One region of the Streptomyces sp. NBC_01260 genome, then DNA from elsewhere that is predicted to be linked to it. Evidence: riboswitches for the same ligand, from Rfam matches in the RefSeq annotation. Region 1 holds a riboswitch; the other holds the start of a gene.
What was found. Region 1 has a riboswitch for cobalamin ahead of OG322_RS01475 (CbtB domain-containing protein). Riboswitches for the same ligand answer to the same signal wherever they lie in the genome.
Positions count from the first base shown of each region.

Region 2: another riboswitch for cobalamin. It lies ahead of OG322_RS30030 (cobalamin biosynthesis protein); the one in region 1 lies ahead of OG322_RS01475 (CbtB domain-containing protein).

Region 1 is NZ_CP108464.1:306,797-312,174, reverse strand. Features, by position in the region: partial or broken gene OG322_RS01485 (glycoside hydrolase family 16 protein) at 1,160-2,044, opposite strand; gene OG322_RS01480 (histidine phosphatase family protein) at 2,239-2,823, opposite strand; adenosylcobalamin (AdoCbl) riboswitch at 2,947-3,040, shown strand; gene OG322_RS01475 (CbtB domain-containing protein) at 3,086-3,301, shown strand; gene OG322_RS01470 (CbtA family protein) at 3,331-4,104, shown strand; gene OG322_RS01465 (GNAT family N-acetyltransferase) at 4,188-4,697, opposite strand; gene OG322_RS01460 (tetratricopeptide repeat protein) at 4,809-5,165, opposite strand; gene OG322_RS01455 (pirin family protein) at 5,309-5,378, shown strand, end outside.
Region 2 is NZ_CP108464.1:6,731,579-6,736,956, forward strand. Features, by position in the region: gene OG322_RS30020 (putative cobaltochelatase) at 1-881, opposite strand, end outside; gene OG322_RS30025 (cobyric acid synthase) at 976-2,535, opposite strand; gene OG322_RS30030 (cobalamin biosynthesis protein) at 2,532-3,545, opposite strand; cobalamin riboswitch at 3,690-3,822, opposite strand; gene OG322_RS30035 (hypothetical protein) at 3,995-4,228, opposite strand; gene OG322_RS30040 (inorganic phosphate transporter) at 4,402-5,378, opposite strand, start outside.

The sequences.
Region 1 (5,378 bases):
ATCACAATAGAGGACGCTTGATGACCGAAGATGCTAATCCGGCCGATTGCTTGCGAGTACGCAATGGGGCATCCAGGAAGCGGGTCGCTCGAGACATATGCCACCCCCCCCTCAACGAAGATATTCGGCCACCCCCGTGCCCCTATTGTGCGCGTATCGCTTAATTCGACCCGCGCAAATCCGGATAGCCGCCGGCGTACGCCCGCAGACTCTGCGACATAGACAGATCGCGCTGCGCCCCCACGCGCCGGTCAAGCGCCCCGCCTCTCAGGGCTTCGGCGTAGTCGCGTGACGTCCGGTTCGTGATCATCCGAGGCCGAGGAGTGCGAGGGGCGGTGTGGATCGCGGGCGTGGGGGCGGAGGCCGGCTGCAATGTTCTTCACCCCGGCTGCCCGGAGGGCTCCGATGGCGAGGTTGCGCCAGGTGGCCATCGCGCGGGGCGCATCGCCGGTCCGCAGCTGTGAGGCGTCCTCGGCGAAGGTGGTGTCGCGGACGTGGTGCGGGGCCTCGATCCTCCGGCGGTCGCGGACGAACCGGGCGAGCTGGGCGGCGGCTTGCTCGGCTGTCAGGCTGGTGACGGCGTTGACCGTGGTCTTGCCGGTCTTGCGGTCGGCGCACCGCCGCTTGATCTGGAGGGCCGGGGCCCGAGCGCCCGGCTTCGACTATGCCCTGGCCGTACGCTCCGATCACCGCCTGGACACCAAAGGCGGAGGCTTCACCACTACCGCCCTGGCCGGCTGCGTCCCGGCCCGCTCCTGGATGCGGATGCGCACCGGCCACGGCCTCAAGGGCGACCGCCACTACGACTGGGGATCAGCCGCACCGTCATGCCGCCCGACCCCAGGGTTCGACGCAGCCCCGATTCCCTTGACCGAAGAAGTAGGGGCCCCGCAGGCCGATGGTGAACGGTCGAGTTGGGCGCCCCCCCGTGTTCGCTGGTGCTGGTACTGCCGTGGACGGCCTGTTCCAAGCCGGTTGATCCAGCGCTGACGGCTTCGTAACGTCTATCTTTCACGGCGGCTGCTGGAGGCGTACCGGGGGGCGTAGCGCTCATGGACGGGCCGGGACCCGGCCCAGCCCGTCCGCATCTCTTGTCGGCAGCATGGTCCCGCCGGGCCGACTGCCCGGCGGGACCATGCGGCGTTCAGGCCGGGGGCTGGCTGTCGCTGGTGGTGACGCGTACGTGGTCGACGACGAGTTGCTGGGGGAAGGTGGTGTTGTTGTCGGGGTCGCCGGGCCAGTAGCCGCCGACGGCGAGGTTGAGGATGAGGAAGAAGGGTTTGTTGAAGGCCCAGGTGTTGCCGCCGGTGTCGGCGGGGGTGCGGTGCTGGTAGACGTTGCCGTCGACGGACCAGGTGACGGAGTCGGGTGCCCAGTCGATGGCGAAGGTGTGGAAGGCGTCGGCGAAGGCCTGGCCGCCGGGGAGGGTGTATCCGGCGCCGATGCCCGCGGAGCCTGAGTAGCCGGGGCCGTGCAGGGTGCCGTGGACGGTGGAGGGTTCGAAGCCGACGTTCTCCATGATGTCGATCTCGCCGGAGTTGGGCCAGCCGACCTGTCCGATGTTGTCACCGAGCATCCAGAAGGCGGGCCACATGCCCTGGCCGCGCGGGATCTTCATCCGGGCCTCGACGTGGCCGTAGGTCTGGGTGAACTTGCCCGAGGTGTTCAGCCGGGCGGAGGTGTACTGGCAGGTGCCGTACCAGCACTGGTAGTTGTTCGGGTTCTCCTTGCGCGCGGTGATGACCAGATGGCCCTGACCGTCCAGCGCGGCATTGCTGCTGCCCGCCGTGTAGTACTGCCGCTCATGGTTGTTGACGTTGTCACCGGTCTCGGTCTGCCACTTGCCGCCGTCCACGGCGGAACCGGCGGCGCCGTCGAAGTCGTCGGTGAACGTCGCGGCGGCGGGCGCCTGGGCCGTGACGGATCCCTGCGCTGCGGGAGACGGTGCGGGGGCGCCGGAGGCGAAGCCGGAGGTGGCCGAGACGAGGGCGAGCACCGAAAGTGCCGAGACCAGGAGGCGCCTGGTCAGGTGGGGGGAACTCATGGAATTTCCTTTCCGTACAGGACGGAGGAAAAGCGACTCGCCATGCATATGACAAGTGGGGCCATGGCGGCCACGTGGGGGAGTTGAGGCCTTAGTTCACTACGTGATTTAAGAAGTGAACCAAGACCGTGTCAAGGCTCCGTACGGACCACAGTTCTTGCACACACCGAACCCACAGCCCCTCGGTCCGTTCGTCAGGTCTCCGGCTCCGCCGCGAGCGGCCGGCCGCAGCGCAGGTTCCACCGCCCCGACCTGCCGCTGAGCTCCGTGACCGTCAGCGGGGCCACGTCCAGCCGCCAGAAGGCCTGCGGCGGCAGGTCCAGTGCGTGGACGGCCGCGGCGCGGATCACGGCAGGCTCGGCCACCCCCAGCACCGGGCCGTCGTCACTCCCGCGCAAGGAGTCGAGCCATGCGCCCACTCGGGCGCACAGCTCCAGCAGCGACTCACCCCCGTGCGGAGCGGCGGACGGATCCGCCAGCCAGGCCGCCACCCGATCCGGCTCGTCCGCGCTCACCTCGGTGAGCCGCGCGCCGGACCAGCGGCCCATCTCCCAGTCCCGCAGGGCGTGTTCGGGATGGCACCGGAGTCCCAGCGCGTCCGCGGTGGTGGCGCAGCGCAGGGACGGTCCCCGCAGGCGCCTGCCCGCGGCCGACACCGCGTCCGCGGCTGCCCGGGCCTGCCGGAGCCCGGAGTCGTCAAGTGGTGCGTCGCCGGCGAACCGGGCCTCGCGCAGCGCGGCGTTCATCGCCGGTGAGATCAACATCACCCGTACCGTCATTACCGCTCTCAACTCCCTGAACTGTGCCCACTTGGTCAAGCACACCACGGCATCCGGGCCCCGGGGTGCCCCGGGTGGCGCCATGGCGGCGCCCGCGCCCAGACGGTATGGTCGCGACGACATGACGAGGGTGTGACGGAAGTCCGGTGAGAATCCGGCACGGTCGCGCCACTGTGAACCCGTACCTGTGCGGTAAGTCAGACCCAGCACCTTCGTCTCAGGCACCACGATCGGGACGCGTGTTCCCACAGGAGGTTCTGCCATGGCACAGACTGCTGCCCCCGCCACCGGCGCACCCGCCATCACCCCCATCTCGCTCAAGGCCATTGCCCCTTGGGCGGTCTTCTTCGGCGTCGTCATGCTGATCCTGCTCTACTTCGTCGGCGCCGAGCAGGGCGCCACCTCCGTCATCTCGGGCGCGGGCGTGCACGAGTGGGTCCACGACGGCCGTCACCTGCTCGGTTTCCCCTGCCACTGACCCACCGGGCTGATCCAGGGGAATCCCTCATGAACTCCATATCTGTCAGAGCTCTACTGGTCCGCGGCATGCTGGCCGGCCTCGTCGCGGGCGCGCTCGCGCTGATCGTCGCCTACTGCCTCGGTGAGTCCCGCGTGGACGCGGCCATCGCCCTCGAAGAGGCGCACAGCCACGACCACGGCGGCGGCGAGGAACTCGTCAGCCGCACCGTGCAGTCCACCGCGGGCCTCGCCACCGGCGTACTCGTCTTCGGAGTGGCCATCGGCGGCATCGCCGCACTCGTCTTCTGCTACGCGCTCGGCCGGATGGGCCGGTTCGGCCCGCGGGCCACGGCGGCGCTGATCGCGGGAGCTGCCCTGCTGGCCGTGTACGTCGTGCCGTTCCTGAAGTACCCGGCGAATCCGCCGGCGGTCGGCAACCCCGACACCATCGGCAAACGCACCGCGCTGTTCTTCCTGATGGTCGCTCTCAGCGTGCTGCTGGCCGTCGTCGCCGTCATCCTCGGCAAGCGGCTGGCTCCCCGCACGGGTGCCTGGAACGCGACGATCACCGCAGCGGCCGGCTATGTGCTGCTGATCGGCCTCGCGTACGCCTTCCTGCCCTCGTTCAACGAGGTCGGAAAGGACTTCCCGGCCACCCTGCTGTGGCAGTTCCGGCTGGCCACGCTCGCGGTCCAGTTCACGCTCTGGACCACCTTCGGCCTGGTCTTCGGCTACCTCACCGAACGGCTGCTGGTGCCGAGGGCCGGGGCGGTCACGGCCGGCAGCGGAACGGCGAAACGAGCCGCCACCGCCGCAGGCTGACCGACGCGGACACGGTCCGGGCCGGAGTACGGCTGAACCCGCAGGGTGCGATCCCGGCGGGTTCAGCCGTCTCCGGCCCCGCCTCACTCCTGCCGCACCGCGTCGTCCCAGTCCATCCGGTAGTGCTTCAGGAGCGAGTCCTGCCTCACCAGACGCATGCCCGCGGCCGTCATGACGCGCTGGGACGCGAGGTTGTCGAGGTCGGCGTCCCCGTGCACGCAGGCGACGCCCCGGGCGCGGGCGAACCGCAGCAGCGCGCGGAGCGCCTCGGAGGCGTACCCCATGCCCTGGACCGACGGCACGAGTCCATAACCGATCGTGACGTGCCCGTCCCCGTCGGGTACGCCGTGGAACCCTATCCCGCCGATCACCGGCCCGTCCTCGCCGAGCTGTATCTCGTAGGAGCCGAACGGGCTCGGATCCCCGGTGTCCGCACAGGTGTTGAGGAAGCGCGCGGCCGCCGCCCGCTCGCCCGGGGAGGGGTACCCGGCTGCCCAGCGGACGCCGTCCGGCGGCAGGCCCTCCACCACGTGCTCGGCATCGGAGACGCTTATCGGGCGGAGCAGGAGGCGTGGCGTGCCGAGAACAGTCATGACTCAGCTGACTATCACGCGCCAGGAACGGGCCGCACCCGGATATCCTCCGGCCGCGGCCCGCCCGTACCCAATGGTTCACCGGCCTCCGGCGTTTCCCGGGGCCTGCGGCTACGCGCCGCCGGTCGGGGTGAAGTCCCCGGACAGCGCGGCCGCCACCCGCAGGTGCGTGGCCGCCTCCGTCCGGCGCCCCTGCCGCTCCAGTGTGCGGCCGAGCATCAGCCGTGCGTAGTACTCGACGGGATCGAGCTCCAGCACCGCGCGCAGCTCCGTCTCGGCCCGGCCGAGCCGCGCCGAGTGGTAGTAGGCCCTGGCCAGCAGCAACCGCGGCGCGACCTGCTCGGGCGCCTCCTCGACGAGCCCGCCCAGAATCCGGGCGGCGACCATGTACTCCTTCGCCCCGAAGAAGAACTGTGCGCGCTCCCACCGCTCGGCGGCGGTACCGAACTCGTAGTAGGTGTCGCTCATCCGTCCTCTTCGGTCGAGGTACGCCGCCGGGCCGGTCCCGTACGCGTCCAATCGCCACAACACCAAGATATGGTTTAACATTCCACTAAATTTTCGGCGTGGGCGACGCCCGCCCCGACCCGCACGGGAATAGGTTGAGCGCCATGAGCAATCTCGATCGCCAGGCCGCGCCCTCCGTCTGTGGAGGGCGCGGCTTCGTCGTCGCCGAACCGG
Region 2 (5,378 bases), 6.4 Mb from region 1:
GTACGCCCCGCCCAGGCGGCCAGCGCCGTCGCGGTCCGGGCCATCACGATGTCGGCCCGCATCCCGTCGACCTCGAAGGCCGCACAGGTGGCCGCGATCTGCCGCAACGCCCCGTCGCCGAGTCGCACTTCGGGCAGCAGTGCCCGCGCATCGACGATCCGGGCCCGCAACGCGCCCTCCTCGTCGGCCCACTTCGAGGCGAAACCGGCCGGATCGTCGTCGTACGCGAGACGCCGGCGCACCACCTCCACCCGCAGGTCGGTCTCCCGGGACGCGGCGACCTCGACGGTCAGCCCGAAGCGGTCGAGCAACTGCGGCCGCAGCTCGCCCTCTTCGGGGTTCATCGTCCCCACGAGCAGGAAGCGGGCGGCATGGCGCACGGAGACGCCCTCGCGCTCCACGTACGAGGCGCCCATGGCGGCCGCGTCCAGCAGCAGGTCCACCAGATGGTCGTGGAGGAGGTTGACCTCGTCCACGTACAGAATCCCGCGATGCGCGTCGGCGAGCAGGCCCGGCTCGAAGGCCTTCACGCCCTCGGCGAGCGCCCGCTCGATGTCGAGCGCCCCGACGAGCCGGTCCTCGGAAGCGCCGACGGGCAGCTCGACCGTCCGCGCCGCCCGCGACACGCCGGACGCGGACTCGTGGGGGCCGTCGGGACACGCCGGATCGGGCGACACGGGGTCGCAGGAGAACCGGCATCCGGGGACGACGGACACCTGCGGCATGAGCGCGGCCAGTGCGCGCACGGCGGTGGACTTGGCGGTGCCCTTCTCGCCGCGCACCAGCACCCCGCCGACGGCCGGCGAGATGGCGTTGAGCAGCAGGCCGAGGCGGAGATCGTCCTGCCCGACGATGGCGGTGAAGGGATACGGCGTACTCACGAGGCCTCCTTGGTGGCGGCGGATTCCAGCGGTTGCGGCGGGCGTTGGAGCCCCTGCGGCGATGGAGCGGCGGGGGCCAGGGGGCGCGGTCCCCTCACCTTCGGGTTCCAGGTGCTTCAGGTGCCGCGGGTGCTCCGGGGGCGATGAAGGGAAGTCCCGTCGGCGCGCCCGACTCGATGAGACGCCACAGCGCATCGGTGTCCGCGTGTTCTTCGATCAGGTCGCCGAGGCGGTCGAGCTGCTCCTCGCGCAGCTCGGCGAAGCAGGTGTCGGGGGCGGGCACGAACCGGCGGCCGGAGGCCCGCGCGATCTCGGTCAGGAAGCGGCGGCGGAACGCGTCGCTCTCCAGCGAGCCGTGCCAGTGGGTGCCCCATACGGCGCCGGACCGGCAGCCGTCGAGGCGCTGCCCCAGCCCGTCGGTGAGGAACGGCTCGCCGCCCCGCACCTCGGCGACGCCGTGGTGGATCTCGTACCCCTCGACGGGGGCACCGAGCGCCTCGCCGACCGGCCGGGCGAGGGTCTTCTCACGGTCGAAGCGGATGCGTACGGGCAGCAGCCCGAGCGCGTCGACCTGCCCGGCGCGCGACTCCACCTCGTCCTCGATGTGTTCGCCCAGGATCTGGTAGCCGCCGCAGATGCCGAGGACCGGGCGGCCCTCGGCGGCGCGCCGCAGCAGCGCGTCGGCGAGCCCGCGCTCGCGCAGCCAGGCCAGCGCCTTCACGGTGCCGCGGGTGCCGGGCACGATGACGAGGTCGGCGTCGGACAGTTCCTCGGCGCGGTCCACGAACCGCACGACGACTCCCGGTTCGGCGGCCAGCGCGTCGACGTCGGTGAAGTTCGACATCAGGGGCACCGCGCACACGGCGACGCGCAGGACGTCCTCGCCGTGCGGCGGGGCGACGACCGACTCCCGTACGGTGCCGCGCAGCGAGACCCGCAGCCCGTCCTCCTCGTCGATGCCGAGGCCGTGGGCGAACGGCAGCACCCCGTACGTCGGCCGTCCGGTGAGATCGCGCAGCATGTCCAGGCCGGGTTCGAGCAGCGACACGTCCCCGCGGAACTTGTTGACCAGGTAGCCGGCGATCAGCGCCTGGTCCTCGGCGGCGAGCAGCGCCGTCGTACCGAAGAACGACGCGAAGACCCCGCCGCGGTCGATGTCTCCGACGACCATCACCGGGAAGCGGGCCGCCCGCGCGATGCCCATGTTCACGATGTCCGTGCGCCGCAGATTGATCTCGGCCGGACTGCCCGCGCCCTCGCAGATCACCGCGTCATACGTGCCCCGGAGCTGCTCCAGGCAGTCCACGACGGTGGACAGCAACTGCTCCTGTCTGCCGCCGTGGTAGCCGCGGGCGCTCATCTCGCCGACCGCGCGCCCCATCAGGACGACCTGGCTGGAGCGGTCGCTGCCGGGCTTGAGCAGCACCGGGTTCATCAGCGCGGTCGGCTCCACCCGCGCGGCCTGGGCCTGCATGGCCTGGGCCCGGCCTATCTCGGCGCCCCCGCGGGTGACGAAGGAGTTCAGGGACATGTTCTGCGCCTTGAAGGGCGCCACCTTCACGCCCCGGCGCACCAGCCAGCGGCAGATGCCCGCCGTGACGACGCTCTTGCCCGCGTCCGAGGTGGTCCCGGCGACCAGCAGTCCGCCGCTCATGTCGGTCTCCGTCCTGAGGTGCGCGCACCCGGGGCGTCCGGCCCCGCGCCGCGCGTCGAGGTGATCCGTCGTGCGGCCGCGGCGGCGACCGGCCGGGCCGCCACGCTCACGCCGAGGGCCAGCGCACCGATCCGGCGCGACAGCCGTACGGCGCGTTCGATGTCCTCGGTCTCCACCGCCCGGCCCGTCTCCCCGTTGAGCACGGGGCGGTGCTCGACGCGGCCGCCGTAGGCGAGGGTGCCGCCGAGCCGTACGCCGAGGGCGCCCGCGAAGGAGGCCTCCACGGGGCCCGCGTTGGGGCTCGGGTGCTTGGCGGCATCCGCCCGCCAGGCCCGCAGCGCTCCCCGGGGCCGGCCCCCGGCTGCTACCGCGAGCAGCGCCGTCAGCCGGGCGCCCGGCCAGCCCGCGAGGTCGTCGAGGCGGGCCGAGGCCCAGCCGTAGCGCAGGTAGCGGGGCGACTTGTGGCCGACCATGGCGTCGAGGGTGTTGGCGGCCCGGAAGCCGACGAGTCCGGGGACCCCGCCCAGCGCACCCCACACCAGGGCGCCGACCACGGCGTCCGAGGTGTTCTCGGCGACGGACTCCACCACGGCGCGGGCGATCTGCGGTCCGTCCAGGGACTGCGGGTCGCGGCCGCACAGATGGGGCAGCCGCTCACGGGCCAGGCCGAGGTCCCCCGCGGCGAGGGCGTCACCGATGGACCGGGCCTCGCGCCCCAGCGACGTACCGCCGACGACGGACCAGGTGGCGGCGGCGGTCAGGGCCACGGACGCGGCGGGACGGCGGCGCAGCGCGCGGGCGGCCAGCGCGGCACCCCCGGCAGCGCCTCCGGCGCAGACCAGGGTGTGCAGTGCGCCCCACCCGCGGTGGTCGCGCCACAGACGGCGTTCGACGCCTGCCGCGGCCCGCCCGAAGGCGGCGACCGGATGTCCCCGGCGGGGATCACCGAGCAGCAGATCGCCGATCAGACCGGCCGTGGCGCCGTACGCGAAAATGCGATCGGCACGCACGGTTCAGCCGGCCGTTGCGCCTCGAAGGGCCCTCGTGCGGGCAGTTGGTGGCAGGGGCGGCACGGATACGGACGCACGGCGGCCGGGCATGGCGATATGTCCTCACTCAGGGTCCGCGCCCTGGTTCGACGTGACCGGCGACGAGAGTCTCCTGGCTCCCGGATCCGCAGTTCCCCCGGTCTTCCAGTCCGCTTGGCGTGGACCGTGACTTCCGGTGGTGGGGGACTGCTCCCCGGTGACAGTGGCGGGACCGCGCCGGATTCGCACCGGCTTCCTCTGCTGTCGCCGTAATGGCTCCGGCAGTCCACCACGCTCCGCGAACGTCAGTCAACCTACCGTTGACCTGCGACGGTGCAGTGTGCTGAGACCCACATCGGGCCGGACGCACCCGAGGTGCGTCCGGCCCGATGAGCAGGAGCGGGAAGGGGCCTGCGGGGGCCCGGAGGCCGTCAGGCGACGATCATGTAGATCCCGTAGGCCACCGCCGCCGCGCACAGCCCGAAGCAGACGTACGCGCCCGCGCGGGCCAGCATCAGGGACCCGCCGGCCTGCCCGCCCTGCGCGGCCGGTTCCGGCTGCTTGGAGAGGCCGACGATGCCCAGGGTGAAGAGGCCCACCAGGGCGACGGTGGCGACGAGAGAGACACCGAAGACGGTGCCGAGGGCTGCCCAGTCGATGTTCATGGGGATGTGTCCTTAGAGCGTCCGGGAATCGGGGGGCGGGAGAAGGAGCGGGACCGGGGTGCGTGCGGCCGCAAGGCGCGGGAGGGAGGTCTGGCGGAGCCATATCGACCGACGGCAACGCGGGAGATCCGCGTGCCCCGTCCCGCGACGCCGCCCCCGGTTCCCGGACGCTCTCACACCGTGGCGGGTCGCGCCGGGTCGGCCACGGGTCCGGCGGGGGCCGGGATGGTGGTCTTGAGGTCCTGCTGCGCCTGGGCCGCGGTGGGCGGCGGGCTGACGGCCGCGATGGCCGTGGTGACGACGCCCGCGGGTTCGGCGTCGCCCGCGAGGGGAGCGCCGTCCTGGCCGCCGGGCGCGACATCGCCGTGGCCGACCGGCCGGCGGCGCGACAGGATCCAGATCGCTCCGGAGCCCGCGACCAGCAGCACGGCGACGAGCACGACACCCCAGGTGCCCTGCTTGGTGAGGAACTCCGCCCCCGCCCCGACCAGACCGGCGGCCGGCAGGGTCAGACCCCAGGCGACGAACATCCGGGTGGCGGTGGACCAGCGGACCACACCGCCCCGGCGGCCGAGGCCCGCGCCCATCACGGCGCCGGAGCAGGACTGGGTGGTGGAGAGGGAGAAGCCGAGGTGCGAGGAGGCCAGGATGACCGTGGCCGCACTGGTCTGGGCGGCGAAGCCCTGCGGCGGCTTGAGGTCGGTGAGGCCGCTGCCCATGGTGCGGATGATGCGCCAGCCGCCCAGGTAGGTGCCGAGCGCGATGGCCAGACCGGCGCTGACGATGACCCAGACCGGCGGGTTCGAACCGGGGGAGAGCACCCCGCCGGTGACCAGGGCCAGCGTGATGATGCCCATGGTCTTCTGCGCGTCGTTGGTGCCGTGCGCGAGGGAGACCAGCCCGGCGGAGGCGATCTGCCCGGCGCGGTAGCCCTTGGCGGTGGCCTTCTCCTGGGCGCCGTTACGGACCTTCCCGCCGATCCGGTACGTCAGCTTGGTGGCCAGCAGCGCGGCCAGACCGGCGACGACCGGGGCGGCGACCGCGGGGAGCAGCACCTTGGTGACGACCGTGCCGCCGTCGACCGACGACCAGCCCGCGGACATCACCGCGGCGCCGATCAGACCGCCGAAGAGGGCGTGGGAGGAGCTGG